3 regions of the Mesorhizobium sp. YR577 genome follow, and region 3 is predicted to be linked to each of the others. Evidence: predicted binding sites of a transcription regulator. Region 3 holds the regulator's gene; each other region holds the start of a gene.
The links. Region 3 encodes PhoB, which activates phosphate uptake and scavenging genes when phosphate is short. Its sites were predicted from a motif close to TGTCATNNANCTGTCAT; they were not measured.
Positions count from the first base shown of each region.

Region 1: a site for PhoB is predicted at 5,613-5,629, ahead of BM413_RS01435 (YdcH family protein). Genes of this name have one in related genera too.
Region 2: a site for PhoB is predicted at 2,540-2,556, ahead of BM413_RS19115 (DUF2794 domain-containing protein). Genes of this name have one in related genera too.

Region 1 covers NZ_FPBI01000001.1:289,811-299,311, reverse strand. Annotated here, with positions in the region: gene pyk (pyruvate kinase) at 1-1,421, shown strand, start outside; gene BM413_RS01465 (alpha/beta fold hydrolase) at 1,483-2,547, opposite strand; gene BM413_RS01460 (tetratricopeptide repeat protein) at 2,618-3,208, opposite strand; gene ykgO (type B 50S ribosomal protein L36) at 3,316-3,441, opposite strand; gene BM413_RS01450 (5-(carboxyamino)imidazole ribonucleotide synthase) at 3,573-4,649, opposite strand; gene purE (5-(carboxyamino)imidazole ribonucleotide mutase) at 4,646-5,143, opposite strand; gene BM413_RS01440 (DUF465 domain-containing protein) at 5,258-5,461, opposite strand; gene BM413_RS01435 (YdcH family protein) at 5,698-5,877, shown strand; gene BM413_RS01430 (ArsR/SmtB family transcription factor) at 6,126-6,389, opposite strand; gene BM413_RS01425 (MFS transporter) at 6,433-7,680, opposite strand; gene BM413_RS01420 (DUF1192 domain-containing protein) at 7,762-7,956, opposite strand; gene BM413_RS01415 (NAD(P)H-quinone oxidoreductase) at 8,156-9,166, shown strand; gene BM413_RS01410 (hypothetical protein) at 9,327-9,501, opposite strand, start outside.
Region 2 covers NZ_FPBI01000012.1:212,325-221,825, reverse strand. Annotated here, with positions in the region: gene BM413_RS19130 (TolB family protein) at 1-450, opposite strand, end outside; gene BM413_RS19125 (ceramidase domain-containing protein) at 480-1,157, opposite strand; gene BM413_RS19120 (DUF1223 domain-containing protein) at 1,351-2,115, shown strand; gene BM413_RS19115 (DUF2794 domain-containing protein) at 2,572-2,958, shown strand; gene BM413_RS19110 (GNAT family N-acetyltransferase) at 2,964-3,533, opposite strand; gene BM413_RS19105 (Bax inhibitor-1/YccA family protein) at 3,645-4,424, opposite strand; gene BM413_RS19100 (ABC transporter permease) at 4,655-7,204, opposite strand; gene BM413_RS19095 (ABC transporter ATP-binding protein) at 7,216-7,914, opposite strand; gene BM413_RS19090 (arylesterase) at 7,979-8,623, shown strand; gene thpR (RNA 2',3'-cyclic phosphodiesterase) at 8,735-9,328, shown strand; gene BM413_RS19080 (low molecular weight protein-tyrosine-phosphatase) at 9,235-9,501, opposite strand, start outside.
Region 3 covers NZ_FPBI01000001.1:389,840-399,340, forward strand. Annotated here, with positions in the region: gene BM413_RS01990 (substrate-binding domain-containing protein) at 1-404, shown strand, start outside; gene pstC (phosphate ABC transporter permease subunit PstC) at 471-1,937, shown strand; gene pstA (phosphate ABC transporter permease PstA) at 1,934-3,250, shown strand; gene pstB (phosphate ABC transporter ATP-binding protein PstB) at 3,265-4,089, shown strand; gene phoU (phosphate signaling complex protein PhoU) at 4,123-4,830, shown strand; gene phoB (phosphate regulon transcriptional regulator PhoB) at 4,953-5,642, shown strand; gene BM413_RS02020 (ROK family protein) at 5,661-6,902, opposite strand; gene xylF (D-xylose ABC transporter substrate-binding protein) at 7,180-8,223, shown strand; gene BM413_RS02030 (sugar ABC transporter permease) at 8,417-9,501, shown strand, end outside.

The DNA.
Region 1 (9,501 bases), 100 kb from region 3:
AGGTAAAAATCCTCGCAACGATCGGACCGGCCTCCTCTTCCGAGGAGATGATCCGAAAGCTTTTCGAGGCAGGCGCGGATGTCTTCCGCATCAATATGAGCCACACTGACCACCCGCTCATGCGCGAACTCGTCCGCCGCATTCGCGCGGTAGAGACCGAACTTGGCCGGCCGATCGGCATTCTGGCCGACCTGCAGGGGCCGAAGCTTCGTGTCGGCAAATTCGCCAACGGCAAGGAAACGCTTGAGCTCGGCCAGGAATTCACGCTCGACGACAACCCGGCACCGGGCGACGCCAAGCGCGTCCACCTGCCGCATCCTGAAATCCTTGCCTCGGTCCAGCCCGGACATCGCCTGCTGATCGACGACGGCAAGCTGGAACTGAAGGCAGTCAAATGCGATGGAAAATCCATCGTCTGCACCGTGATTGCCGGCAAAGGCATCTCGGACCGCAAGGGCGTCAGCCTGCCTGACACCGAATTGCCGGTCGGCGCGCTGACCGAGAAGGACCGCGCTGATCTCGACGCGGTCCTGGCGACCGGCGTCGACTGGGTCGCGCTGTCCTTTATCCAGCGGCCCGAGGATCTTGCCGAGGCGCGCAAGATTGCTCGCGGCCGCGCTCTCCTGATGTCGAAGATCGAAAAGCCGCAGGCCGTGGCGCGGCTCGCCGAGATCATCGAACTCTCCGACGCGCTGATGGTGGCGCGTGGCGACCTCGGTGTGGAAATGCCGCTCGAATCCGTGCCCGGCATCCAGAAGCAGATCACGCGCGCCGCGCGCCGCGCCGGCAAGCCCGTGGTTGTCGCCACCCAGATGCTGGAATCGATGATCTCAGCCCCGGTGCCAACTCGCGCCGAAGTCTCCGACGTGTCGATCGCCGTATTCGAAGGCGCAGATGCGATCATGCTGTCGGCCGAATCTGCGGCGGGCGAATATCCGGTTGAAGCCGTGTCGATGATGAACCGCATCGCCGAGCGGGTCGAGCAGGACCCCACCTATCCCGGCATCATCAATGCGCAGCGTTCCGAGCCCGAAGCGACCGGCGCCGACGCCATTTCGCTGGCTTCGCGCCAGATCGCGGAAACGCTGAAGCTTTCGGCAATCATCACCTACACAGCTTCCGGAACGACCGGCCTGCGCGCCGCGCGTGAACGGCCGCAAGTGCCGATCATCGCGCTCTCGCCAGTCGTCGAAACCGCGCGCCGGCTATCACTGGTGTGGGGCACGCATTGCGTCGTCACCGAAGATGCCTTCGACCTCGACGACATGGTCGATCGCGCCTGCCGCATCGCCTTCGAGGAAAATTTCGGCAGACCGGGCGACCGCGTCATCATCACGGCGGGCGTGCCGCTGCGTACGCCGGGCGCCACCAACATGCTGCGCATCGCCTATATCGGCGCGGAAGGCCGCGGCGGCGCTTGAGGCCCGCTAACTCCGCCCTGCCGGCCATTCGGATCGGCAGGGCGAGTTGTCAGCCAGCTTTTCATTCCGGCGCGAGTTCACCGTCCATAACCGTCTCGTCGATGCAGCCCGCGCCATAGGCGTCACCGGCGATGCGCGCCTCTACGGCTCGCGCGGTGGCCTGCAGATCGACAGGCTTGCCGGCAAGTTTTTCGATAGCCGCGACGACAAGGTCCGGCGCGATCCAGTCCGGCTTGTGGCCGAGATTATGGACCCATAAGAGTTCCGAGTTCGGAATATCGCGGGCGAGCCCGACGGAATGGATTTCCTCGTAAACCACCGTATCGCGGTCCCCCGAGACCACGACAGTCGGCGCTTTGATCTCGCGATAGAGCGGTGCGGTCGCCAGGGCGTAGCGATAGAGGCCCTCGACATCGATGGCATTGGCGCGGAAGGCGCTCGGACGCAGCACCAGCGGAATCGACGCCCTCTTCGCATAATCGTCCGGCACCTTGTTGGGCGCAAAGACGCAGGCCGTGGCACCATCAAGCTGCATCAGCCCGGCGGGCGTGGTGACGGTTTCGGCAAACAGCCGGCCGATCACCGGAACCGACGTCAGGCTGTAATACCAGGACGTCGCCCCGCCCGGCCACGGATGGGTAGCCGCCGAAAGGAATACCAGGCCGCGCGTTTTTTCAGGATGTTCGAGGCCGAGTGCCGTGGTGGCTGCACCGCCGAAGGAATGGCCGACGATGATCGCTTGCCTGATGCCAAGCCGGTCCATCAGCTTTGCGATCGTGGCAGCCTGCGCGCTAGGGTTCTCGTTGTTTCCCGGCCCTCGGCTTGACCAGCCATGGCCGGGCCGGTCGAAGAACAGCATCTCGGCACGGCCTTCGAGCAGCGGCCGCAGCGGCACCATCTGATCGTTCAGATTGGCGCTGGCGCCATGGATGAACACGATCGGCGGAAGATCGGCATTCGCACCCGGCGGGACGCGGACATAGTGGATGCGCGCGCCGTCGATATCGATGAAACTTCCGACCGGCGGGTTGCGGCGTTCGATCAGCCACGAGCCCATGCGCGTCACGCCGACCATTATCAAAAGAAGCGCAAGCAGAAAGGCAGCGGCGGCGTAGAGCAGGTTCATTTCAGGGACGGTCGACGGGCGGCGTGGAAAATAGGCACCGGAAAATCAGCATCGCCGGCGGGCCGATGCATCAGATGCCTTCACCGGCTAGCTCTTCCGAAAGCGTGGAGACTTCGTTCTGGGCGCTGCGCATCATCGGATAGATATCGAGCACGCGCTGCCAGGCATTGAGCGCCAGCTGCTTGTTGCCCCTCTCCTTCATGATCTGCGCCATGCCGGCCAGCGCCCCGAAATGGCGCGGCTCCAGCCGCAGGGTCTGGTTGATGTCCGACATCGACTTGCCGAAGTTCTGCATCATGAAATGCACGGTCGCGCGGCGGTTCCAGCCCTCGGCGTAAGAGGGGTCGAGCGTCACGACCTGATCGAGGAAATCGAGCGCGACATCGAACTTCTGATCTCCCATCGCCTTTTGCGACCACTGCATCATCAGGTCGATGGAGGCACTGCCGGACCTGTTCCATTCCTCGCGGATGCGCTGCGCGATACGCTGGGCCGCCCGCTCGTTTCGCTCGCGCTTCAGATCGCCGAATAGCGCATCCAGCCGATCGGGCTTGGCGGTCACCTGCGTGCTTGTCGCCGGTCCTGTCTGTTGTGCGTAAACCGCCGGCACGAAAGCGCCGGCCAAAGCAAAGGTGAGAAAAAACGCAAAAAAATTCCGCATGCGAGAGAATCTATCCCCTCGCATCGGAACGTCAAACTGAATTTCGCGTGAAGGCCTGGGCCTTGAACCGGTCACCCCCGAAAAGCTTTGCTTTCGGGGTCGGTCACTCAGCCCTGGCGAGCCTTGTAGCGCGGGGCAGTCTTGTTGATGATGTAGATGCGGCCCTTGCGGCGAACCAGCTGGTTGTCGCGATGGCGGCCTTTCAGGGCCTTGAGCGAGTTCTTGATCTTCATGGTCTTGCCTGTCGAATGCGGCCCGAAGGCCTAATCAAAAAGCGCGCCAACAGCGCGCCTCAAATTTGTAGCTGGCTCTTAGACGAGAGTGTTTGCCGATGTCAACCTCCGGCAGCCACTTGTCCGTCAAATTAGCGCTTCAGCCGGGTGAAATGACCCATCTTCCGGCCAGGGCGGGCTTCCGCTTTGCCGTAGAGATGCAGAACCACTTCCGGCTCGGCGAGCAGGCTCTCAGCGCGCTCGACCTCGTCGCCGATGAGATTTTCCATCACGCAATCCGAATGTCGCGTGGCCGCGCCGAGCGGCAGCCCGGCGATCGCACGGATATGCTGCTCGAACTGCGAGTTGGCGCAGGCAGCTTCCGTCCAGTGGCCCGAATTGTGGACGCGCGGCGCGATCTCGTTGACGAGCAGCGAGCCATTGGGAAGCACGAAGAATTCGACGCCGATGACCCCGACATAGTCGAGCGCCTCGAGAATGGCGAAGGCGGCTTCGGTGGCACTCCGGGCGGTCTGCGCCGAGATCGTCGCCGGCACGGTCGAGCTGTGCAGGATGCCGCTGCTGTGGACGTTCTCGGCGGGGTCATAGGCCGAAAGCGCCCCGTCACGGCCGCGCGCCGCAATAACGGAAATCTCGCGGTCGAAACTCACGAAGGCTTCCAGGATCAGCGGCACTCCGCCCATGGCGGTATAAGCGCCGTCGGCGCCAGCCGGCGGGGTGTTGCGGAACAGGCGCTGGCCCTTGCCGTCATAGCCCATGCGGCGGGTCTTCAACACGCCGGCACCGCCGAAGGCTTCGAGCGCCGCGCCAAGGTCTTCGTCACTGTCGATGGCGCGAAAGTCGGCGGTTGGAATGCCGATGCCGTTGAGAAAGCTTTTCTCCACCACGCGGTCCTGCGAGACCTCGAGGGCGCGGGCCGGCGGATAGACCGGCACCGAACGCGCAAGAAGCTCGGCGGCGGACACCGGCACGTTTTCGAACTCATAGGTCACGACCGCACTTGCGCGGGCAAGTTCGGCAAGGGCGGCACTATCGTCATAGGCAGCAACGATCTGGCTGTTGGCCACCTGCGATGCCGGACAATCGGCCTGCGGTTCGAGGATCACCGTGCGATAGCCGAGGCGGGCGGCAGCCATCGCCAGCATGCGACCGAGCTGGCCGCCGCCGATGATGCCGATCGTCGAGCCGGCGGGCAGAGGTTCGCTCATGCGTCGTCCATGGGATGGTCCGCGACCTTGGCGGTCTGCTCGGCGCGCCAGGCATCCAGGCGCTCTGCGAGCTTTTCATCAAAAAGGGCAAGCACAGCGGCAGCCAGCAAGGCTGCGTTGACTGCGCCGGACTTGCCGATGGCCAAGGTTCCGACCGGTATGCCGGCCGGCATCTGCACGATCGACAGAAGCGAATCCTGCCCCGACAGCGCCTTCGATTCGACCGGCACGCCGAATACCGGCAGCGATGTCAAAGCTGCCGTCATGCCAGGAAGATGCGCGGCACCCCCAGCGCCTGCAATCACGATCTTGAAGCCTTCGGCCTTGGCGCCCTTGGCGAAATCGTAGAGCCGCTGCGGCGTGCGGTGTGCCGACACGATGCGCGTGTCATGCGCAATGCCGAGCGCTTCCAGCGTCTCGGCGGCGTGACGCATTGTCGCCCAGTCGGACTGGCTTCCCATGATGATGGCGACGTCGGCGCGCGCTGTGCTCAAATCTCTGGCCTCTGCTTTGCTGGAAACAGGCACGATAGAAATTGCTGCCAGCCGATTAGCGAAATGAACGGCGTCCCGCAAGAAGTCTTGCGACGAGAAGCGGCGGCGCTGCCGCTAGGCGATGATGTCCGGAATCATTTTGTCTTCCAGCTTCGACAGCCGGTCTTTCAGCAGCAGCTTCTTCTTTTTCATGCGCTGAATTTGCAGCGGATCACAAGCCATCGCAATCATCGCGTTGATCGCCGCGTCGAAATCGGCGTGCTCCTGCTTTAGCTTTGCAAACTCGAGACGAATCTCGGTCTGTTCCTGATCTGACATGTCCACCGTCTGCAAAATTTCGGGTGCCCGAAAGCACCCAGAGGCAAGGCCGGACGTGGAATTCCCCCCGGCGCGAAGCCCATACCACATTTCAATCTTTCAGGAAATGCTACCACGCCACATTCGACATCCAGATCATCTGGTGGCAGACTGTCATCGTGCCGTCACAGTACGGGACCTGCGGAGGAACCGTCTGTGGCGCGCAATCGAGGAAACCATGAAAGGGAGCTCCAATCATGTCTCTTGCCAACCATCTTGAAGAGTTGCAGCGGAAGCACGGCGACATCGAGCGCGAAATCGACACAGCGCTGAACCATCCATCGGTGGACGACCTCGAAATCGTGAATCTGAAGCGGCGCAAGCTGGCACTCAAGGACGAGATTGAAAAACTGAAGGCAAACCCGACCACCCACTAAAATCAGTTTTGCATAGACGCGCGCTCTGCGCGTTCTTCCGCCGGCGGCGCGGTTAGCCGCCGGGTCAGTAGGTTTTTTTTACCCTGTCAGAAATACGGAGCGGCCTGCGACCAGATGGAAGCACGGCCGCTCTGTTTGTTTGGAGCCTCCGAAAGACGCTTAATGCTGTTGGACCGGTGAGGATCCAGGGCTGAGATTTCCCCGCTATTCACAACCCGTTATTCACAGGCCGAAGCAACGGCTCCGCGTCAGGCTTCCCAGAACTGATCGAGCCAGACATTAAGCTGGAGGAAGCCGCCGGCGCTGACGGCATAGACCCGCCTTGTGCCTTCGGCCGTTGCGTTGACCAGGCCGGCGTCGAGCAGGACCTTCAGATGCTGGGAGACGGCGGGGCGGGAGACGGGCAATCCGGACGCCAGTTCGCCGACCGTCTTGGGACCGCGCCGCAACTCCTCCAGGAGGTGGCGCCGGTTGGGATCCGCAATGGCCAGGAACGCATCGGAAAGGATCATTCCCTATTTGTGCGGCAATCTGCCGCCAATCTCAACCGCCTTGTTATTCCGCCGGTTCTGGCGGCGTGCGCGGGTCGAGCCGGCCGGCTTCCGGGGTCACGCCGCGCTCGGACGGCAGCGTCTTGAAGGCCTCGCGATCCTCCACCGGCACCGGCGCGCGGCGGCTGATGCGCAGCAGCGTGTAGCCGGCGAGCGAGAAATGCGCGAGCGCTGTGGCTAGGAACAGGCTTTCCGGGCTGAGATAGCCCATCAGCGCCGCACCTATGATCGGGCCGATCATCGTGCCGAAGCCGTAGAGCAGCAGAAGCCCGCCAGACACTTTTACGAAATCCTCCGGGCGGGCGTGGTCGTTGGCATGCGCGACCGCCAGCGAATAGAGCGTGTAGGCAAACGCGCCATAGGCCGCCGTCATGGTGATGACCAGCACGCCCGTGCGGGGCCCGGTGAGGAAGGTCAGCACGCCGACGATCGCCGAAATGAATGCGGCCGCCGCCAGCACGAAACGGCGGTCGGTTCTGTCGGAGATGCGGCCCATCGGCAGCTGCATGGCCGCCCCGGCAACCACGACAAGGCTCATCATCAGCGCGATCTCGGGCGTGGAAATGCCGATGCGCGCGCCATAGACGGCACCCAGCGTGCCCCAGGCGCCGTTGGCGACGCCGGTGAGAAAACAGCCGACGCAGGACACCGGCGAATTGGCGTAAAGTCCCTTCAGATCGAGCGACACATCCTGCAAGGGCAGCGGCGTCGAGGCTGTCGAGACGGCGGTCGGGATCAGCGACAGGCAGAAGAAAATGCCCGCGACCATGAACAGCGAGGCCGATTTGACGTCGCCGAAGGCGACGATCATCTGGCCGGCCATGATCGAGGCGTAGGTGACCATCATATAGAGGCCGAAGACGGTGCCGCGATTCTCGTTGGTGGCCTTTTCGTTGAGCCAGCTTTCGATGACCATGAAGGCGCCGGCCATGGTGAAGCCGGTGAAGGCGCGCAGCAGGATCCAGATATATTCGTCGATCATCAGCCCGGTGAGCAGCGCAACGATCGCGCCCGAAGCGGCGAACGCCCCGAAGGCCCGCACATGCCCGGCCCGCCGCACAAGCCGCGGCGCAAAGAAGCAGCCGGCGACGAAACCACCAGCCCAGGCAGTGCCCATCAGGCCGAGGGCAGCGGTCGAAAAACCTTCTTCCTGCCCGCGCAATGGCAGGAGCAGACCGTGAAGTCCCGAGGCCGCCAGCAGAAAGGCCGTGCCGCGCAGGAGCGAGAGAATCGGTCTGTAGGCTGCGAACATGCGTCTCCCCGGCTTTGGTTTCCGCTGCCTGAAAATACCGATAATCGGGTTTTTCGACGGCGCGCTTACGACATCTTTCGACTATTTCAGCCGAAACAGCGCCTCCGCTGCATTCTTGGTGGCGTCCTTCGTCTTCAGTTCGGCCTCCAGCCGCACGATCTCGGCCTGGAGCAGACTGATTCGCTCTGACAGTTCCGACACCGACAGCAGCGAAAGATCCTGCCCGATGACATGGGCGCTTGCGGGTATTTTCGGCTCGTCCTCGAAGATCGCCATGGTCTCGTCTCCTTGTTGTCCGATCCCGAAAGCCCGGATTTTGCCGGCGGGATAGGACGTCGGAACAAGAGCTTAGGGCAGTCGCGACGAATTGGAAGCCTTTCGCCGCCCGATCGCTGTTTGCCTGTCGTGGCGACACGCTCCATAAGGACGGGCAAGAATGTAGGCCGACACCACACCAGTGGGAAGGGAGATAAAAATGGCAAGCAAGGCGGCAATTCCGGACAAGATGACGGCAGTGGCGATTTCGACGCCCGGCGGCCCGCTGGTGCTGAAAGCCGAAAGGCGCGACGTACCCAGGCCGGAAGCCGGCGAGATCCTGATCCGCGTCAAGGCCGCCGGCGTCAACCGGCCCGACGTGCAGCAGCGCAAGGGCGCCTATCCGCCGCCGCCCGGCGCCTCCGATCTTCCGGGCCTCGAAGTGGCGGGCGAAGTGGCAGCCCTTGGCGAAGGCGTGACGCGCTGGCGCGTCGGCGACAGGGTCTGCGCGCTGACGCCCGGCGGCGGCTATGCCGAATACGCCAAGGTTCACGAAACCAACACACTGCCGGTGCCGGCCGGCTTCACCTTCTCGGAAGCAGCCGCCCTGCCCGAAACCTTCTTCACCGTCTGGCACAATGTGTTCGAGCGTGGCGGGCTGAAGGCCGGCGAGACGCTGCTGGTGCATGGCGGCTCCTCGGGCATCGGCACGACGGCGATCCAGCTCGCCTCGGCCTTCGGCGCCTATGTCATCACCACCGCCGGCAGCGCCGAGAAATGCGAAGCCTGCCTGAAGCTCGGCGCCGACCGCGCGGTGAACTACCGCGAGGAGGATTTCGTTGAGGCGGTCAAGGAAGCGACCGAAGGGCGCGGCGCAAACGTCATCCTCGACATGGTTGGCGGCGATTACGTCGCCCGCAATTACAGCGCAGCCGCGATCGAAGGCCGTATCGTCCAGATCGCCACGCAGGGTGGAGCGGTGGCGAGCACCGACTTCTCCAAGCTGATGGTCAAGCGGCTTACCCATACCGGCTCGACCATGCGGCCCCGTCCGATCGAGGTGAAGGCGCAGATCGCCGCCGGGCTGGAAGCGCAGGTCTGGCCGCTTCTCGCCAGCCGCCGCGTCGCCCCGGTGATGGACATGATATTCCCCCTGACCGACGCCTGGCGCGCTCACGAGCGCATGGAGGAAGGCGAGCATATCGGCAAGATCGTGCTGGATGTGGGGTAGCGCTGCGTCCCCTCCCCCTTGAGGGGAGGGTGGCCCGAAGGGCCGGGTGGGGTCGCTGCGGCAGTGCTCGACCTTCCTTTGCGCCGAGTGCTGCATGAACGACCCCCTCTGGCGCTTTGCGCCATCTCCCCCTCGAGGGGGGAGAAGACGCCGGCGCTCCTCACCGCTTCCCGTTCGCCAGCCTGTGCGCGAAGAGGATCATGCCGATCACCAGATTGTCGGCGCTGGCCGGCAAAGGCACATCGCACAGCGCACCCTTGCTCACCCCTGAAGCCGAGCAACAGCGCCCGGCGATGCGGCACTCGCGCCGCTGGCAGCGGAAATGCGCACCCTCC
Region 2 (9,501 bases), on a different contig from region 3:
GTACATGCCGACATAGGCGAGCGTCGCGCCATCGGGCGAGATGCCATGCAGATAGTGGCGCAGGCCGCGCTCCGTCTCCCGGGAGACCCTTGTCGGCACGCCGCCCGCAAACGGCAGGACGTAGAGATGGCCGTCATAAGCGGTGACGAAGATGCTCTGCCCGTCGGGCGCGATCACGTGATCGTTGTTGAGGTTTTCGACCGGCGCGCTGTTGATGCGGTGCGGCCCGTCGCTGCCGTCGAGCGAGATGCGGAACAGGCGCCCGTCGGCATTGTAGACCAGCCATTTGCCGTCCGGCGTCCAGTTCGGCGCCTCGATCAGTTCACCGCTGTCATAGACGACGCGAGGCTGCCCGCCGTCGCGGTCGATGACGACAAGCTCGCTGAAATGGCCGGCCTTGAGCCGTCGCGCCCGCGCGTCGGGGCGCATGCTTGTGCCTGATGCTGTCATCGCTGAAATTCCTGATCGGCAAGATGGAGCTATTGTTGCGATGTCCGGCGCAAACCACCATACTTTGCGACGGCCATCAACAGCACGCCCAGCATCAGCCCGTTCAGGATGTGCCACAGGAAGTGGGTGCCCAGCGGAAACGCATCGCACACCACGGGATCGATGGCGCGGAACGTGACCGAGGCGACGAAGATCGCCGCTGCGGCCAGATTGTACCAGCCGGCGCGATTGCCATGCGCCGTCACCAGAATGCCGAAGAAGATCAGGGCCAGGAACGGCGGCAGATAGCCCGTCGAGCCGTTCGAGGCCTGCCGCAGCCAGTCGGGCACCATGAAGGTGAGAAATCCGACCACAGCGTAGAAGCCCACGAAGATCGCGACCGCCTTCGGCCAGCCGAAGCCGAGGAAGCGGCGCAGGTTCAAGAGCGTGTAGGCAAGAGTGAAGCCGGCAATCGGCAGCACATCGGCCCAGATCGTCAGTCGATTGGCGAAGGTATGGAACAGGGCCGAGCCGATGCCGATTGCCACCGCCCACCACGCCAGCACTTCGGCAAACGTGCCGGTGCCGCGCCTGCGCACTTCCCGCACGCCCCACAAGCCTGCGATAACAAAGGCCAGATTTGTCAGGGCGTTGGCCGGCTCCGCCCAGAGTTCCGGGCCCAATCTTTCGCAGTAGAGATCAACATGATCGAAAAGGGTGTTGGGCATTCTCGAAAGTTCTTTGGCTGGCGCTTCAATATCCCTAACGTTAGCCTTGGCACCTTTACCACTCGTTACAACACTATAAGGCACGTCCAGGTCACTATGTCACCGCAACGTGACTTCCCGTTGATTGCCGCACTGCCTATTGTTTCGGCAATGAAAAACTCGGCCAAAGGCCGGTGGGGATTGTGGAACGACCATGGAATTGCGTTTTTTCTCTCGGCTGGCGGTGGTAGCGCTGGCGATGCCGGCCCTTACGGCGGCGGCGGCAGCCGACGGCACGCGGCCTGCCGGCGTGATCGAGCTGTTCACCAGCCAGGGCTGCAGTTCCTGCCCCCCGGCCGACGCTTTGTTCGAAAAATTCGCTACCGGCGGTGACTACGTGGCGCTCGCCTATCATGTCGACTATTGGGATTATCTCGGCTGGCGCGACACCCTCAGCAGCCCCGACAGCACCGACCGCCAATACGCCTATATGCGCTCCTTCGGGACGCGCTCCGTCTACACCCCCCAGGCAGTGATCAACGGCCGCATCCACGTCAACGGCGCCAAGCGCGACGACATACTGGATGCGTTCGACGAGCTGAACAAAGCCGAGCAAGGCCTCAGCGTCGACGTGAGCGTCAAGCTTACCGGCGAAAGCCTGGTCATCGAAACGGGATCGGCGGCGAACCAGAGCTCTGCCAAGGCCCATGTCGTTCTGGTCTATTTCGATGCGCCTCAGGCAATTGCCGTGCCCCGGGGCGAAAACAAGGGCCGCACGGTCACGTATGTCAACGCGGTGTCCGATATCCAGAGCGCCGGAATGTGGCACGGCAAGGCCGCCCGGTATGAACTGCCGGCAACCAAGATCGCCACCAAGGGCGGCTTCGCCGTGCTGCTCCAGGCAGTCGGCAAGGATGGCATGCCCGGCCCGGTCCTGGGCGCCGCCATCTACCGCAAGCCGGACGGCAACCGCATCTGACTAGCCGTGCCGGGCGCCATCTGAAGCAGCCAGCGAGATACTTCTTTGCAAGCCGAATGCGGCGGCCGCCGGCATTCAGCCAACAAAAAACCGGGGCCAAACTGAGCTGACACCGGTTCCAATTTATTTGGGATCGTCGCACTCAGCCTCCTTGAGGAAGCTGAGGTTGGTTCGATCCGACTCTGACCCGTGGGCGGGGGGCTTGGGGTTTACAGGCCGGTGCCGGACCGAACCGTCTCAGGCAACACCCGCAAAGTCGACTGACATTGAGGCGGCAGCTTGTGCAAAAGGTGTCAGAATTGTGGCAGCGTATCACCTATAAAAACAGAGTGTACGGATTTGTTACAGGAACCCGGCTTGATTCTACCCTAGGGCGTATTCGAGCGGCGGGGCTTGCTTTTCACGGGCGAAAGCGCGACTCTCTTGTCGCCAAACTGTCACGGAAGGTTAAGCTGCATGACCGATCGCGGAGGTGGAGCGGAGGATGGGCAGGAATCAGCAATATTGATTCCCCTTCACGAGGCCAGGCGCGAGCGGCAGGAGCTACCGGTTTCCTTCGAGAGGCGTGAGCTCGAGCAGATTCTTCGTCTGTATGGCCGGATGGTCGCCGCAAACGAATGGCGCGACTATGCCATAGACCGCCTTCCCGACCGCGCCGTGTTCTCCGTATTCCGGCGCGCCAGCGAGACGCCGCTGTTCCAGATCATCAAGAACCCCAAGCTCGCCCGCAAGCAGGGTGCCTTCAGCGTCGTCGCAGCCGGCGGCCTGATCCTCAAGCGCGGGCATGAGCTCGCCCGCGTTCTCGGCGTCTTCGACAAGACGTTGAAACTCGTAGAAGCCTGATTTCGCTATACTTTTCCGCGAAACTTCCGCTCCGGCAGCGAGTCTGGATCGGGCTGCAGGCCGGCACCGCCATTCATCGGAAACTGCATGAACACCGTGTCGAGCCAGCGGCCATGCTTGTAGCCCGACCCTTCCAGCTTGCCTGAATGGATGAAGCCCAGCTTCTCATGCAGCCTGACGGACGGGCTCTGCGGCGAGCCGTCGCCGATCACCGCGATCATCTGCCGGAAGCCTAGCGCGGTCGCTTCAGCGATCAGCCGTTCAAGCAGCGCCCGGCCGACGCCCTTGCCCTTGGCTTGCGGCGCGACATAGATGGAATTCTCGACGATGAAGCGGTAGGCCGGACGGGCGCGGAAGGCTCCGGCATAGGCATAGCCGATGATTCGGCCACCCTCTTCGGCGACGACATAGGGGTACCCCTCTGCTCGCAGGCTGGCGAATCGCTCGCCCATTTCTACCCGTGATGGCGGCTCCAGTTCGTAGCTCGCCGTGCCGTGATCGACCGCGTCCGCGTAGATCTCCGTAATCGAATCGAGGTCCGAAGCCTCTGCTGGCCTGATATTGATGCTGCTCATAATTTATGCACTCTAATTGACGTGCCCGAATTTGAGCAGAGTGTTCCATAAAAGAAAAGGGCGGCCTTTTGGGCCGCCCTCGTCTTGTTGCTGGTCCAGCAGCGGTCGCGATTACTCGCGGTTGCCGAGGAACTGCAGCAGGAAGGTGAACAGGTTGATGAAGTCGAGATAGAGCGTCAGCGCGCCCATGATGGCCTTGCGGCCGGCAACGAGCACGTCGTCACCCTCGAAATACATTTCCTTGATCTTCTGCGTGTCGTAGGCGGTGAGGCCGGAGAATATCAGCACGCCGATAGCCGAAATGGCGAACTGCAGGGCCGGCGAGCCCAGGAAGATGTTGACGACCATGGCGATGATCAGGCCGAACACGCCCATCACCAGGAAGGTGCCCATGCCGGTCAGGTCACGCTTGGTGGTGTAGCCGAACAGCGACAGCGCACCGAAGGCGGCGGCGGTCACGAAGAAGGTCTGCGTGATGCTCTGCGCCGTGAAGACCAGGAAGATCGACGACAGCGACAGGCCCATGAGGGCGGCGAAGACCCAGAACGCGGTCTGCGCGCCGGAAACACTCATCGACTGGATACGGGCGCTCAGGAAGAACACCATGCCGAGCGGAGCGAGCATGACAACCCACTTCAGCGGTGAACCATAAAGGGCCACACCGAGGTTGGTCAGCATCTTGCCGTTGGCAAGTGTGGCGACGGCGGTCGCCGGATCGTTGGTGGTCGCCATCATCATGGTGGCGAGAGCGGCCACACCGGTGATTGCGAGCCCAAGCGCCATAAGGTTGTAAACCTTGAGCATGTAGGCGCGCAGGCCCTCGTCGATGACGCTGTCGGCGCGGGTACCCGCGTTTGCGACATGCGTCTGATAGTTGCGAAGGTCAGCCATTGATTTCCTCTATTGCTTCTGCCCCGTCGGGTGTCAGGTTCAAATGAACCCAGGCGCCGCTGGCGGGACTCCAGCATGCCTGCGGCAAATATGATGATTCTTTTTGACGAGAACAAGACCCGTTACACCCCGCAATGCCGCGTGATTGCAGGAAATGGCCAAAAAATACCCTTTTTTGCCATCAGGACTAGCCGCGCCTAGCTCCTTCGATCGATTGACAGGGCGACCCGCTACAGATTCCGCAGCACCGGTGCCGCCTTGTGTCCCAACACTCTCCATGTGCCGATCAGGCCGATGCCTACCGTGACGGCGAGCGCGATCAGGATCGTTGCCACCGCCACCTCGGGTAGAAAACGCGAAGGCAGCGTCATGATTCGTGCGACAACAAACCACGCCGCGACGCCGCCGGCAGCGAGCGCGAACACCGCCGTCGCCAAACCGATCAGCATGTATTCGAGCGAGAAGGCAGCAATCAGCGTGCGCCGCGTCGCGCCCAGCGTCTTCAGCACCACCGCATCATGGACCCGCGCCCGGTTGCCGGCGGCGAGCGCGCCGGCCAGCACCAGCACCGACGCGATCAGCGCCACGCTTGCCGCCGCGCGGATCGCCGTGCCGAGCTGGCCGACGATGCGGTTGACCACCTCCAGCGCATCCTTGACCCGCACCGTGGTCACGGCGGGAAAGGCGCGGGTGACCGCGTTGAGCAGGCGCGTTTCCTCGGCGCTGTCGGCCTTCGGCGTCAAAAGTGTCGCCAGCCATGAGTGCGGCGCGCCGGCAAATGTGTTGGGCGAAAACACCATGACGAAATTGATGCCCATCGATTCCCACTGCACTTCGCGGAAATTGGCGATCTTTGCCGTCACGTTGCGGCCAAGCACATTCACCGTCACCGTGTCGCCGAGCTTCAGGCCGAGCTCGCCGGCTTCTTCCGCCGCGAAGGAAACCAGCGGCTCGCCCGAATAATCCTCCGGCCACCACGTGCCGGCGCTCAGCGTCGAGTTCTCAGGCTGGTTCTTGGCATAGGTCAGGCCACGGTCGCCGCGCAGCACCCAGGCGCCTGCCGGCGGCACGGTCAGCTTCTGCACGTCGACGCCGTTCAGCGCCATGACGCGGCCGCGCAGCATCGGCACGCGCACCAGCTTGCCGTCCGGTGCTTCCTTCTCGACCAGCGCCGAGAAGGCGTCGACATCCGTGCTCTGGATATCGACGAAGAAGAAGTTCGGCGCCTGTTTCGGCAGGCTGCCGGCGATCTGCTGGCGCAGATTGCCGTCGATCAGCGCCAGCGTCACCAGCAGCGTCAGGCCGAGCCCCAGCGACAGCACCACCGACGGCGTCAGCGCACCGGGACGATGGATGTTGCCGACGGCAAGCCTGAGTGCTGTCGAGCGCAGGCGCGGGCTTTTTCGCGCCAGCCACTGCACGCCGACACCGACGCTGCGCAACACGATGAAGGCGAAGATCGTCGCGCCGACGAAGATCGCGGCGATGCGCCGGTCGCCCGAAAACCAGATAGCGAGCAGCGCCAGAAGGGCTGCGATCCCCAGCGCACCGACGACATAGACCCGGCGCGGCAAGCCACCACCGCCAAAGCCCATCTCGCGAAACAGCGCGGTCGCCGGCACGTCGCGCGCCCGGCCGAGCGGCAGCAGCGCAAAGGCCAGCGTCACCAGCAGGCCGAAGAGTGCTGCCATCGCCAGCGCGCCGGGATAGATGCCGCCTTCCGCGGGCACCGGTATGACGGTGGAAAGGGCAGCACTCGCCGCAAACGGCATCAGTGCGCCGACGACCAGCCCGATGACGATGCCGATGCCGGCGATGATCAGGATCTGCACGAGATAGACGGTGAAGACGAAGCCGCCCGAGGCGCCGAGGCTCTTGAAGGTGGCGATGACGCCGCGCTTGCCATCGAGATAGGCACGCACGGCATTGGCGACGCCCACCCCGCCGACGACCAGCGCGGTGAGCCCGACCAGCGTCAGGAACTGCGAGAAACGCTCGATGTTGGAGGAAAGTGCGGGTGCCGCATTGGTGCGGGTACGCACGCTCCAGCCTGCCTGCGGAAACTTTTCGGTCGCTTCATCGCGCACGGAAGTCACCGCCGCCTCGCTGCTGCCGTCTGCCAGCCGCACCTTGTAGGCATATTCGACCAGGCTGCCGGGCTGGACGAGGCCGGAGGCGCGCAGGCCATCCAGCGACACCATCAGGCGCGGCGCAAAGCCGAAGCCTTCCGAAACCGCGTCCGGCTCCGTGGTGATCTTGGCGCGCAGTTCGAAGGTGGCAGAGCCGAGCTTTATCCGGCTGCCTAGCTTTATGCTGAGCCGTTCGAACAAAAGGTCGGAAGCCGCAGCGCCGAACACGCCGTCCCTTTCACCGAACATCGCATCGCGCGACAGTGCCGGCTCCGTCACCAGCGCCCCGAACAGCGGGTAGACGCCGTCAACGGCCTTCACCTCGGCCAGCGACTGGTCGGAACCATCCTCCAGCCGCGCCATAGAGCGCATGTTCGCGCTTTCCGACAGCGTGCCCAATCCCTTCAGGAAGGCGCTTTCGTCGGCAGTCGCCTCGCGCTGGTTGAGCTGGAAGCGCAGGTCGCCGCCGAGCAGCGACTGCCCCTCATTGGCCACGCCTGCCGTGATCGACCGCGCCACCGAATTGACGCCGCCGATTGCCGCGACGCCAAGCGCGATGCAGGTGAGGAAGATCAGAAAGCCGGAAAACCCGCCGCGCATTTCGCGCAGCGAGAAACGGACGGCGAGTTTGAGGGTTTGCGAAAACGGCATCGGCAGCCGCCTCAAGCCGAAACGACGGCAAGCGGCGGCTCGGCTTCGATCCGGCCCGAGCGCATCGCCACCTGCCGCGTGCAGCGCGCGGCAAGCGAAGGATCATGCGTGACCAGAACCAGCGTCATGGCGCGTTCCTTGGCCTTGGCGAACAGAAGATCGGCAATCTGCCGCCCCGTCGCCTGGTCGAGATTGCCGGTCGGCTCGTCGGCGATGAGAATGCGCGGCTCCGGCGCCAGCGCCCGGGCGATCGCAACGCGCTGCTGCTCGCCGCCCGAAAGCTCGCCCGGATAATGCGTCACCCGGTCGGCCAGGCCCACCGACGCCAGTTCGCGCTCGGCAATGGCGAAAGCGTCGCGCTTTCCCGCCAGCTCCAACGGCACGGCGACATTTTCCAGCGCCGTCATGTTGGGAATGAGGTGGAAGGACTGGAAGACGATACCGACATTGCGGCCGCGAAACGCCGCGATCTGGTCCTCGCTCTTGCCGTTCAGAAGCTCGCCGGCAATTCGTACCGTTCCCGAATCGACCCCTTCCAGCCCGGCCAGAACCATCAACAGCGTCGACTTGCCGGAACCCGACGGGCCGACGATGCCGGTTGCCTCGCCGGCAGTCACCGTCAGGCTCACACCCTTCAGCACATGGACGGACGACGCCCCCGTGCCCAGTGTCAGCGAAACATCCTTCAGGTCGATGACGGCTTCTGTCACGGCAAATCTGTCCTATATGGAAATGAAAGCGGCAGGAATTTATTCGTCATATGGGCTTTGACACATGGCATTGAAACATCTGATTTTCGCACTCTTTGCCGCATCTCTTGCCTTTTTCACGGCAAACACCCCGGTTTGGGCCGAACCGTTCAAGATAGTCGGCTTCGGCGACAGTCTCATGGCCGGATATGGCCTCAACCCCGGCGAGAGCTTTCCCGAAAAGCTTGAAAAGGCGCTACGCAACAATGGTCACGATGTCGTGATCACCAATGCCGGCGTCTCCGGCGACACCACCAGCGGCGGCCTGTCGCGCCTCGACTGGTCCATTCCCGACGGCACGGAGCTTGTCATACTGGAGCTTGGCGCCAACGACATGCTGCGCGGCATCGACCCTGAGATCGTCGAACAGAACCTCGACAAGATGCTGGCCCGGCTCAAGGAGCGCAATATTCCGGTGCTTCTGGCCGGCATGGTCGCAGCGCCCAATCTCGGCCACTCTTATGGCGAGCAGTTCGGCACGATCTATCCGAAACTTGCCGAAAAATACGGCGCCACGCTCTATCCGTTCTTCCTCGACGGCGTCGCTGCCGACAAGACCGCATTGCTGGAAGACGGCATGCACCCCAACGCCACCGGTGTAGACCGCATGGTCGAACGCATGCTGCCGGTGGTCGAGAAGACGATTTCGGCCAATGCGAACAAATCCTGATCAACCATGTTGATGACGATGTCATCGCACCGACATGACAAACAAACAGCTTGCTCACATTGCGGATCGGTGATTCGCTAGACATCAAGAGTTCGATTCGGGGAGGCAGCGATGCCAAGACTTTTCACCGCCCTCGAAATCCCGCGTGACGCAGCGCTTTCACTTTCACTGCTGCGTGGAGGTCTGCCGGGAGCCCGCTGGATCGACGTCGAAAACTATCACCTCACTCTGCGCTTCTTCGGCGATATCGAAGGCCACGTCGCCGACGAGATCGCCAATGCCCTCGACCGGATCCGACGACCGTCCTTCCAGATGAAGCTTTCCGGCGTCGGCGCCTTCGGCTCGAAAAAGCCGCATGCGGTCTGGGCCGGGGTGCAAACCTCGCCCGACCTCTACGCGCTTCAGGCCGAGATCGAGCGCATCTGCCAGCGCCTCGGGATACCGGCCGACCCACGCAAATTCTCGCCCCATGTCACGCTGGCGCGGTTGCGCAATTCCAGCCCGCTGGATGTCGCGCAATATCTTTCGGCGCGCGGCAATTTCTCCACCGTACCCTTCAAGGTCGGGCGCTTCGTGCTGATGTCGTCGCGCGATTCGGTCGGCGGCGGACCCTATATCGTCGAGGAGGCCTGGCCGCTCACGGGTGGCGATTCGCGCTCCAGCCTGTCGGCCAGCGATTCCGAAGCATTGCGGATCATGCGGTAGACATCGGCGAAGCCGTCTGCACCACCGTAATACGGGTCGGGCACGTCCTTCCCCTTGCCATCGGCAAAGTCGAGGAACAGATGGACCCTGTCCCGCGCCTCCGGCGGTGCGGCCCGCCTGAGATCATCGACATTGGAACGATCCATTCCCAGGATCAGGTCGAAGCGCTGGAA
Region 3 (9,501 bases):
AGACCTGCGTCGCCATCCGCAAGGACGGCAAGGCTGTCGACATCGACGGCGACTACACCGAAACGCTCGCCCGCATCGCATCCAACAAGACCGGCGTCGGCGTGTTCGGCCTCGCCTTCTACGAAAACAACGCCGACAAGCTGAAGGTCGCGACCGTCGAGGGCATCGTTCCTTCGACCGAGACCATCGCCAAGGGCGAATATCCGGTGTCGCGTCCGCTGTACTTCTACGTCAAGAAGGCTCACCTCGGCGTCGTTCCGGGTCTCAAGGAATATGTCGACTTCTTCCTCGACGACCAGATGGTCGGCCCGGAAAGCCCGCTTGCCGATTACGGCCTGGTTTCGGCTCCGGAAGGCGAGCGCAAGGAACAGCGCGAAGCCTTCGACGCCGGCAAGACCATGTAATCAGACGACATTTCGGGGCGCGGGATTATCCTGCGCCCCGAAACGCCTGCCATCCCGGAGTAGTCCATGTCCTTGATGCTCGTCTTCGCGCTCGTATTCGTCATAGGCGCCGTCGCCTTTTTCATCGGACGACAGCGTGCCGCCGCCCACGACAATGGCAAGGTCAAGCCGCACTCCCGTGCTCACTATCATGGTTGGTGGGCCTTCCTGCTCGCCACGCTGCCCGCACTTCTCCTGCTGGCCATCTGGAGCATCGGCTCCAGCGTCTATCTCAACAGCCATATCAATGGGCAGTTGCCGGCACAGACCGCCGAAAGCGCTGTTGCCAGCCGCACATTGGCTGCCAGCCTGACCAAGAGCCTCGCCAACGGCCTGCGCAAGCTTGAGCCGGAAGTGGCCAACAATTTGCCGGCTACCTTCGCCGAACTGCAGCCCATGCTTGCAGCGCGCGGCGTGGCGCTGGCGCCGGACACCCAGGACTACATGATACCGATCGCGGTGGATGCCAACCGCACGCAGGACACGATGCAGCTGATCGGCGGCGTCCTGGTTCTCGCACTTGCCGTCGCTGGTGCCGTCTTCGGCCTGTCGCAGATCAAAGTCAGGGCGCGTGCGCGCAACAATGTCGAAAGGCTCATTCTCTGGGGCCTGCTCGGCGCCTCGACCATCGCCATCCTGACGACGGTCGGCATCGTGCTTTCGATGCTGTTCCAGTCGATCAACTTCTTCGAGCGCGTGCCTTTCTTCAGCTTCTTCTTCGGCACCGTCTGGGACCCGCGCTTTGCTGCCGCCGGCGCTGGCGAGTCGGCTGGTCAGTTCGGCCTTATCCCGCTTCTTGCCGGTACGCTCTATATCGCGCTGGTCGCCATGCTGGTTGCCGTTCCGGTTGGCCTGATGTCGGCGGTCTACATGGCCGAATATGCTTCGCCGAAGGTGCGCGCCGTGGTCAAGCCGGCGCTGGAACTGCTCGCCGGCATCCCGACCATCGTCTACGGCATATTCGCACTGGTGACGCTCGGGCCCTTCCTGCGCGACCTCAGTGCAGCCCTTGCCGGCGGCACCTCCTTCATCCAGGCGCAGAGCATCCTGACAGCTGGCCTCGTCATGGGCGTCATGCTCATCCCGGTCGTATCGTCGCTGTCGGATGACATCATCACCGCGGTGCCGCGCGCTATGCGTGACGGTTCGCTCGGCCTCGGTGCTACGCGCTCGGAGACAATCCGCAAGGTCATCCTGCCTGCCGCGCTGCCGGGCATCGTCGGCGCCATTCTGCTCACTGCCTCGCGCGCCATCGGCGAAACGATGATCGTGGTGCTTGCCGCAGGCGTGGCCGCAAACCTGACGCTCAATCCGTTCGAGGCGATGACCACCATCACCGTCAAAATCGTCAATCAGCTCACCGGCGACCTTGAGTTCAACTCGCCGCAGACGCTGGTCGCCTTCGCGCTGGGTATCACGCTCTTCTTCCTGACGCTGATCATGAACATCTTCGCCCTCTACATCGTGCGCAAGTACCGGGAACAGTACGAATGACCGACATTTCCATGGACACAGTGGCTGGTGCCGTCCCCCGTCCGCGCCGCGATATCGGGCTGAAGCGCCGCTACGCCGCCGAACGCCGCTTTCGCATCTACGGCATGCTGGCGATCTCGGTCGGCCTCGTCTTCCTCGCGATCATGCTGTTTTCGATCGTCTCCAAGGGCTACACGGCGTTCTGGCAGACGACGGTGTCCCTGCCAATCAATTTCGACGAGAAGATCCTCGATCCGGACAACAAGCGCGCCACCGATCCGAGCGTGCTGATCTCCGCCAATTACCCCAAGCTGGCCGAGAATGCGCTGGTCGCAAAGCTCGGCATCAACCCGGACGACAAGGTGACGATCCGCAAGCTCAAGGGCTTCCTGTCGGACGGCGCGCGCACGCAACTGCGTGACGTGGTTGCCGCCGATCCCTCGGTCATCGGCACGACGCGCAATGTCGACATTCTCGCCGCCGCCAATCTCGACTCCGCCTTCAAGGGTCAGATCGATCTCAATGTCGATGAGGCGCGGCGCAAGGTTTCCGACCAGCAGGTCATCTGGATGAAGCAGCTGACGGCCGACGGTTCGATGGCCGAGCATTTCAACAAGGGCCTGTTCACCTTCGGCGCGTCCAGCCGTCCTGAAACCTCGGGCATGGGCGTGGCGATCATCGGCTCCTTCTACATGATGGTGATCGTGCTGCTGCTCGCCCTTCCCATCGGCGTTGCCGCCTCGATCTATCTTGAGGAATTCGCCAAGAAGAGCCGCCTGACCGACCTGATCGAGGTCAACATCAACAATCTGGCCGCGGTGCCGTCGATCGTCTTCGGCCTGCTCGGTCTGTCGGTGTTCATCAACTTCCTCGGCCTGCCGCGTTCGGCGGCCTTTGTCGGCGGCCTCGTGCTGACGCTGATGACCCTGCCGACGATCATCATCGCGACGCGCGCCGCCCTTGCCGCAGTGCCGCCGTCGATCCGTTCGGCAGCGTTGGGTCTCGGCGCATCCAAGATGCAGATGGTGTTCCAGCACATCCTGCCGCTGGCAGCCCCCGGCATCCTGACCGGCACCATCATCGGCCTGGCGCGTGCGCTGGGCGAGACGGCGCCGCTGCTCTTGATCGGCATGGTCGCCTTCGTCGCCAATTATCCGACGACGCCTTTCGAGCCGGCGACGGCCTTGCCGGTGCAGATCTACATGTGGGCCAACGAGGCCGAGCGCGCTTTCGTCGAGCGCATGTCGGGCGCCATCATCATCCTGCTCATCTTCCTGATGGCGATGAACATCACCGCGATCGTGCTGCGCCGCCGCTTCGAACGGCGCTGGTAGAAAAGGACCATGTTATGAACATCATGACCGAGAAAGCACTCGAAAGCGCAGTGAGCGATAAAATGAGCGGCACACCCAACGAAATCATCAAGATGCGCGGCAACAAGGTCGGCGTGTTCTACGGCGAAAAGCAGGCGCTGTTCGATGTCGACCTCGACGTGCGCGAGAACCAGGTGACGGCGCTGATCGGCCCTTCGGGCTGCGGCAAGTCGACCTTCCTGCGCTGCCTCAACCGCATGAACGACACCATCGACAGCGCGCGGGTGACCGGCAAGATCACGCTCGACAATGAAGACATCTACGACAAGAACATCGACGTGGTCGAACTGCGCGCCCGCGTCGGCATGGTCTTCCAGAAGCCGAACCCGTTCCCGAAGTCGATCTACGAGAACGTCGCCTACGGACCGCGCATCCACGGCCTGGCCAAGAAGAAGTCGGAACTCGACCATGTCGTCGAGACCAGCCTGAAGAAGGCCGGCCTGTTCAATGAGGTCAAGGACCGCCTGCTCGAGCCGGGCACCGGCCTTTCCGGCGGCCAGCAGCAGCGCCTGTGCATCGCGCGCGCCATCGCGGTGTCGCCCGAAGTGATCCTGATGGACGAGCCGTGCTCGGCGCTCGATCCGATCGCGACTGCAAGGGTCGAGGAACTGATCGACGAACTGCGCCAGAACTACACGATCGTCATCGTCACCCACTCGATGCAGCAGGCGGCGCGCGTTTCGCAGCGCACGGCGATGTTCCATCTCGGCTATCTCGTCGAAGAAGGTGCGACCGACAAGATGTTCACCAACCCCGACGACAAGCGAACCCAGGACTACATCACCGGCCGCTTCGGCTGACGCGAACACGACGCGGATTGCAAGGACAGCATCATGGGCGAACATACCGTCACCTCTTTCGATGAAGATCTGGGACATATCGACCGTCTCATCCGGGATATGGGCGACCTGGCCGGCTCGATGGTCAGCGCTTCGATCCAGGCGCTGGTCCAGTCGGACAATGCGCTCGGCCAGCGCGTCGTTTCGGACGACGCCATCATGGACGCGCGCCAGCGCGAGCTCGACGAGCGCGCGATCACGCTGATCGCCAAGCGCCAGCCGATGGCGCAGGACCTGCGTGCCGTGGTCGGCGCCATCCGCATGGCCGGCGATCTGGAACGGATCGGCGACCTTGCCAAGAACATCGCCAAGCGCGTCAGCGCTGTCGGCCAGAGCGCCACGCCGCGCGACCTTGCCCATTCGATCGAGGCGATGTCGGGCATGGTGCTGGATCAGGTTCGGGAGGTGGTCGACCACTATGTGTCGCGCCGGCCTGAAGAGTTGCAGGCGTTGCGCGCCGCCGATGAGAAGATCGACGTCAAATACACCGCCGTGTTCCGCGAGCTCCTGACCTACATGATGGAAGACCCGCGCAACATAACCGCTTGCACACATCTCCTGTTCTGCGCCAAGAATCTGGAGCGTATCGGCGACCATGTCACCAACATTGCCGAAAACGCCTATTATGTGATGACCGGCAAGCAGCTTCCGCTCAATCGGCCGAAGCAGGATGAAACTTCGATGACTGCACCGGCCGCCTGAGGCGTGCTGGCCACGAAGCTCTAAAAGGGTAAGCTTGTTCCACCGGCGGTGCGAAACCCGCCGGACACCATGCGAAAGGCGAGGGGGCTCGAACCGGATCGCGTTAACAGGACGGCAAATTGATGATCGCACCCAAAGTCATGGTGGTCGAAGACGAAGAGCCGCTGGGCGTGCTGCTTCGCTACAATCTCGAATCGGAAGGCTATCAGGTCGAGATCGTGCCGCGCGGCGACGAAGCCGAGATCCGGCTTCAGGAAAACGTACCCGATCTTCTGGTGCTGGACTGGATGCTGCCGGCGGTTTCCGGCATCGAGCTTTGCCGACGGCTGAGAATGCGCCCCGAAACCGAGCGCCTGCCGATCATCATGCTGACGGCGCGTGGCGAGGAAAGCGACCGCGTGCGCGGGCTTTCCACCGGGGCTGACGACTATCTGGTCAAGCCGTTCTCGACGCCGGAATTCATGGCGCGGGTGCGCGCACTGCTGCGCCGCGCCAAGCCGGAAGTGCTGTCCAGCGTGCTCAAGGTCGGCGATATCGTGCTCGACCGCGAAGCCCACCGCGTCTATCGCAAGAAGAGCGAGATCAAGCTTGGGCCGACGGAATTCCGCCTGCTCGAATTCATGATGCGCCATCCCGGCCGAGTCTTCTCGCGCAGCCAACTCCTCGACAATGTCTGGGGCGAGACGATCTATATCGACGAGCGCACGGTGGACGTGCATGTCGGCCGGCTGCGCAAGGCCGTCAACACGGGCCGCATGCCCGATGTCATCCGCACCATTCGCGGCTCGGGCTACGCCATCCGCGAGGACTGAGCCGTTGCCTGGCGCTTCTCAGGCAACCTTGTGGCCGACTGTTGCCGGGCTTGCGCCCGGCGCAAAAATCTCCTGATCGACAAAGGTCAGCGCCTGCATGGTGCTGCCCTCGCGGATGAGCGGAAGCTCGTTCGGCTCTGTATCGAAGGAAATCGCCTTGTTGTGCTGGCCGCCGGCGGTCTTGTCGATCGCTTCGCGCAGCGCCGGCTCGATCAGATCGAAAGCGGTCGCGCCGATGCCGACGACAGCCACCGGAGCGGGATCGATCAGCGCGAACAGGCTTCCCAGGCCGAAGCCGATCGCTTCGCCGGCCTTGCGGAACGCTTCGCGCTCGGGGCCGGGCCCTGCACGCGCCACATCTGCCAGCATGCGCATGTCGCCATCGCTGATGTCGGCGAGCGGTGCGTCGTCTTCGCTTGCCTGTTTTGCCTTGCGCCATATTGCGTAGTTGCCGGCATAGGCTTCGACGCAGCCGCGGCGGCCGCAGCGGCAGAGCGCGCCATCGGGCCGGTGGATCATATGGCCGAACTCGCCGCCGGAGGATTGCGTGCCGGTGAAGAGTTCGCCCTTCAGCACCATGCCCATGCCGATGCCGTGCGAAAGCAGCACGGCGATGAAGTCGTTGTGGTAGCGCTCGGGCTTGCGCCATCTCAGCGCCACCGCGATCATGTTGCAGTCGTTCTCGACGGTCACGGGAATGCCGGTTGCTTCCTCGATGATGTCGGCGAACGCAATGTGGGTATGCGCCGTAATCGGCGTCCACAGCATGGCTCGGGAGGTGGAATCGGTGATGCCCTGTACTGCCATGCCGATGCGCATCACGCGCCGGCCGGCCGATCTACGCAGCGCGATCTGCCGGCGCACCATGGCCACGCATTCGCCGATCAAGCCGTCGCGGGACATGGTCAGCGTTTCAAGCTTGCGCTCTTCCTCGGACACGACCTTGCCGGAATAGTCGACGATCGCGACCGAAAGGAAGTTCAGGGAAAGGACGACGGTGACGATTTCGGCGGCATCGGGGTTCAGTTCCAGCGCCACCTGTGGCCGCCCGCGCTTTTGTGACGACGCCTCGGGTCCCTTGGCCTCCAGCAGGATGCCCTCGGCGATGAGGTCCGACGAGATTGCAGAAATGGTCGAGTGGCTGAGGCCGGTCGAGCCGGCGATTTCGGTGCGCGACGGCTGTTGCGCCTGGCGCACGGCGGCAATGACCATGGCGCGGTTGCGCTTGCGCAGATCGTCGTGACGGATCGCGACCGACATGTTTTCGTATTCCTCCCGGGAGCCTGTTCATTCCGCCGAAGCGGAACGGCTCCTGCCTTGTTGTTGGACCGCGATCCCTCCTCGGACGAGGGTTCCTGGCCTTTGCAACCGTTGCGAACCATCCCTTCACCGGACAGGCCCGTCAACAGCGGCACAAGGATATTGACAGAACTCTGCGCATGCGTCATTCTTTTTTTCGAGGCTCGAAAAAAAGAGCTTCTGGGTGGGCCCGAGGGCCAAAGTATCGTTGCGCTGTCATGGCGCCAGGGAGGAAATCATGAAGAAGTTTGCAACCGCCATGCTGGCGGGTGTTGCGCTGTCCATGTCGCTGGGCGCTGTTGCGCATGCGAAGGACAAGATCGTCGGCGTGTCGTGGTCGAATTTCCAGGAAGAGCGCTGGAAGACCGACGAAGCCGCGATCAAGGCTGCTCTCGAAGCATCCGGCGACAAGTACATTTCCGCTGATGCGCAGTCGTCGGCTGCCAAGCAGCTCACCGACGTCGAAAGCCTGATCAGCCAGGGCGCCAACGCGCTCATCATCCTGGCACAGGATTCGAGCGCCATCGGACCGGCCGTCGAAAAGGCCGTTGCCGAAGGCATTCCGGTTGTCGGCTATGACCGCCTGATCGAAAACAAGGACGCCTTCTACCTGACCTTCGACAACAAGGAAGTCGGGCGCATGCAGGCCAAGGGCGTGTTCGACGTCAAGCCGGAAGGCAACTATGTCTTCATCAAGGGCTCGGGTTCCGATCCGAACGCGGACTTCCTGTTCGCTGGCGCCATGGAAGTGCTCAAGGACGCGATCGACAGCGGCAAGATCAAGAATGTCGGCGAGGCCTATACCGATGGCTGGCTGCCCGCCAACGCGCAGAAGAACATGGAGCAGTTCCTGACCGCCAACGACAACAAGGTCGATGCAGTCGTTGCCGCCAATGACGGCACTGCCGGCGGCGCGATTGCCGCGCTCGACGCGCAGGGCCTGGCCGGTTCGGTTCCGGTTTCGGGACAGGATGCCGACCATGCAGCGCTCAACCGCATCGCGCTCGGCACGCAGACCGTTTCGGTGTGGAAGGACTCGCGCGAACTCGGCAAGACGGCAGCCGAGATCGCCTCGCAGCTTGCTGACGGAACCGCGATGGACAAGATCGCGAACGCCGTGAAGTTCGACGGCGGCCCGAACAAGGTCGAGATGACCTCGGTGTTCCTGAAGCCGGTTCCGGTCACCAAGGACAATCTGAACGTCGTCATCGACGCCGGCTGGGTTTCCAAGGACGTCGTCTGCCAGGGCGTGAAGGCAGGTTCGGTTCCGGCCTGCAACTAAGCCATTCGGCTTGAATAGCGACGCCGCGGTTTGATCAGAGCCGCGGCGTTTTCTTAAGGGCTTTTGCAAGAAGGCCCGATGTTTTGAAACGACGCGTGACCCCCTTTGGGAAATCGTTCCGGTTTTCAGGGGCATGCGCTAGGATGAAGTCCGGCTATCGGCGAAAGACCGTAACGGCCGGCGGGAGGAAGTCATGACCGACGTGACAACGAGCGAATCTGCGGATCGGGCTCGAGCATCCGAACTCGGCGCTGTCGCCCGGTTTCTCAAGGCCACAGAACTCGATACCCGCATGCTCGGCATGGTCGGCGCGCTCCTGGTTATCTGGATCGGCTTCCATATCCTGTCGAATGGGCTGTTTCTGACGCCCCGCAACCTGTGGAACCTCTCGGTTCAATCATCATCGGTAGCGGTCATGGCCACCGGCATGGTGCTGGTCATCGTCACGCGCAACATCGACCTTTCCGTCGGCTCGCTCCTCGGCTTCGTCGGCATGATCATGGGTGTCACCCAGGCGGTGTTCCTGCCGCGGGTGATGGGCTTTCCGCTCGGCGATCCGTCCATTTGGGTCATTGCGCTGGCTGCCGGCCTCGTCGTCGGCGTGGTGATCGGCGCATTCCAGGGCTTTCTCATCGCCTATCTCGGCATTCCGGCCTTCATCGTCACGCTCGGCGGCCTGCTCGTCTGGCGCGGTGCGGCGTGGTGGGTCACCAGCGGCCAGACGGTCGCGCCCATGGATGCAACGTTCCGCCTGATGGGCGGCGGGCCTGAGGGCGCAATCGGCGCGACGTGGAGCTGGGTCATCGGCTTGGTCGCGTGTGCTGCCGTCATCCTGATGCTGCTTTCGGGCCGTCGCCAGCGCAAGCGCTTCAAGTTCCCGCTGCGGCCGGTCTGGGCCGAAACGTTCCTTGGCGCTGTTACCTGCGCCGTCATTCTCGGCGCCGTCTGGGTCGCCAATTCCTATCCATGGCCGGCAGGCACGGTGAAGAAATATGCCGAGGCCAACAACATAACCATTCCCGAGGGCGGGCTGTTCATCGCCCATGGTATCGCCATTCCGGTGCTGATGGCGATCGCTGCCGGCATCATCATGACCTTCGTCACAACGCGCACCCGCTTCGGCCGCTACGTCTTCGCCATCGGCGGTAACCCGGAAGCGGCTGAACTCGCCGGCATCAACACGCGCTGGGTGACCATGAAGATCTTCATGGTCATGGGCTTCCTCGCCGCCATCAGCGCCGCGATCTCGACCGCGCGCCTGAACGCGGCGACCAACGC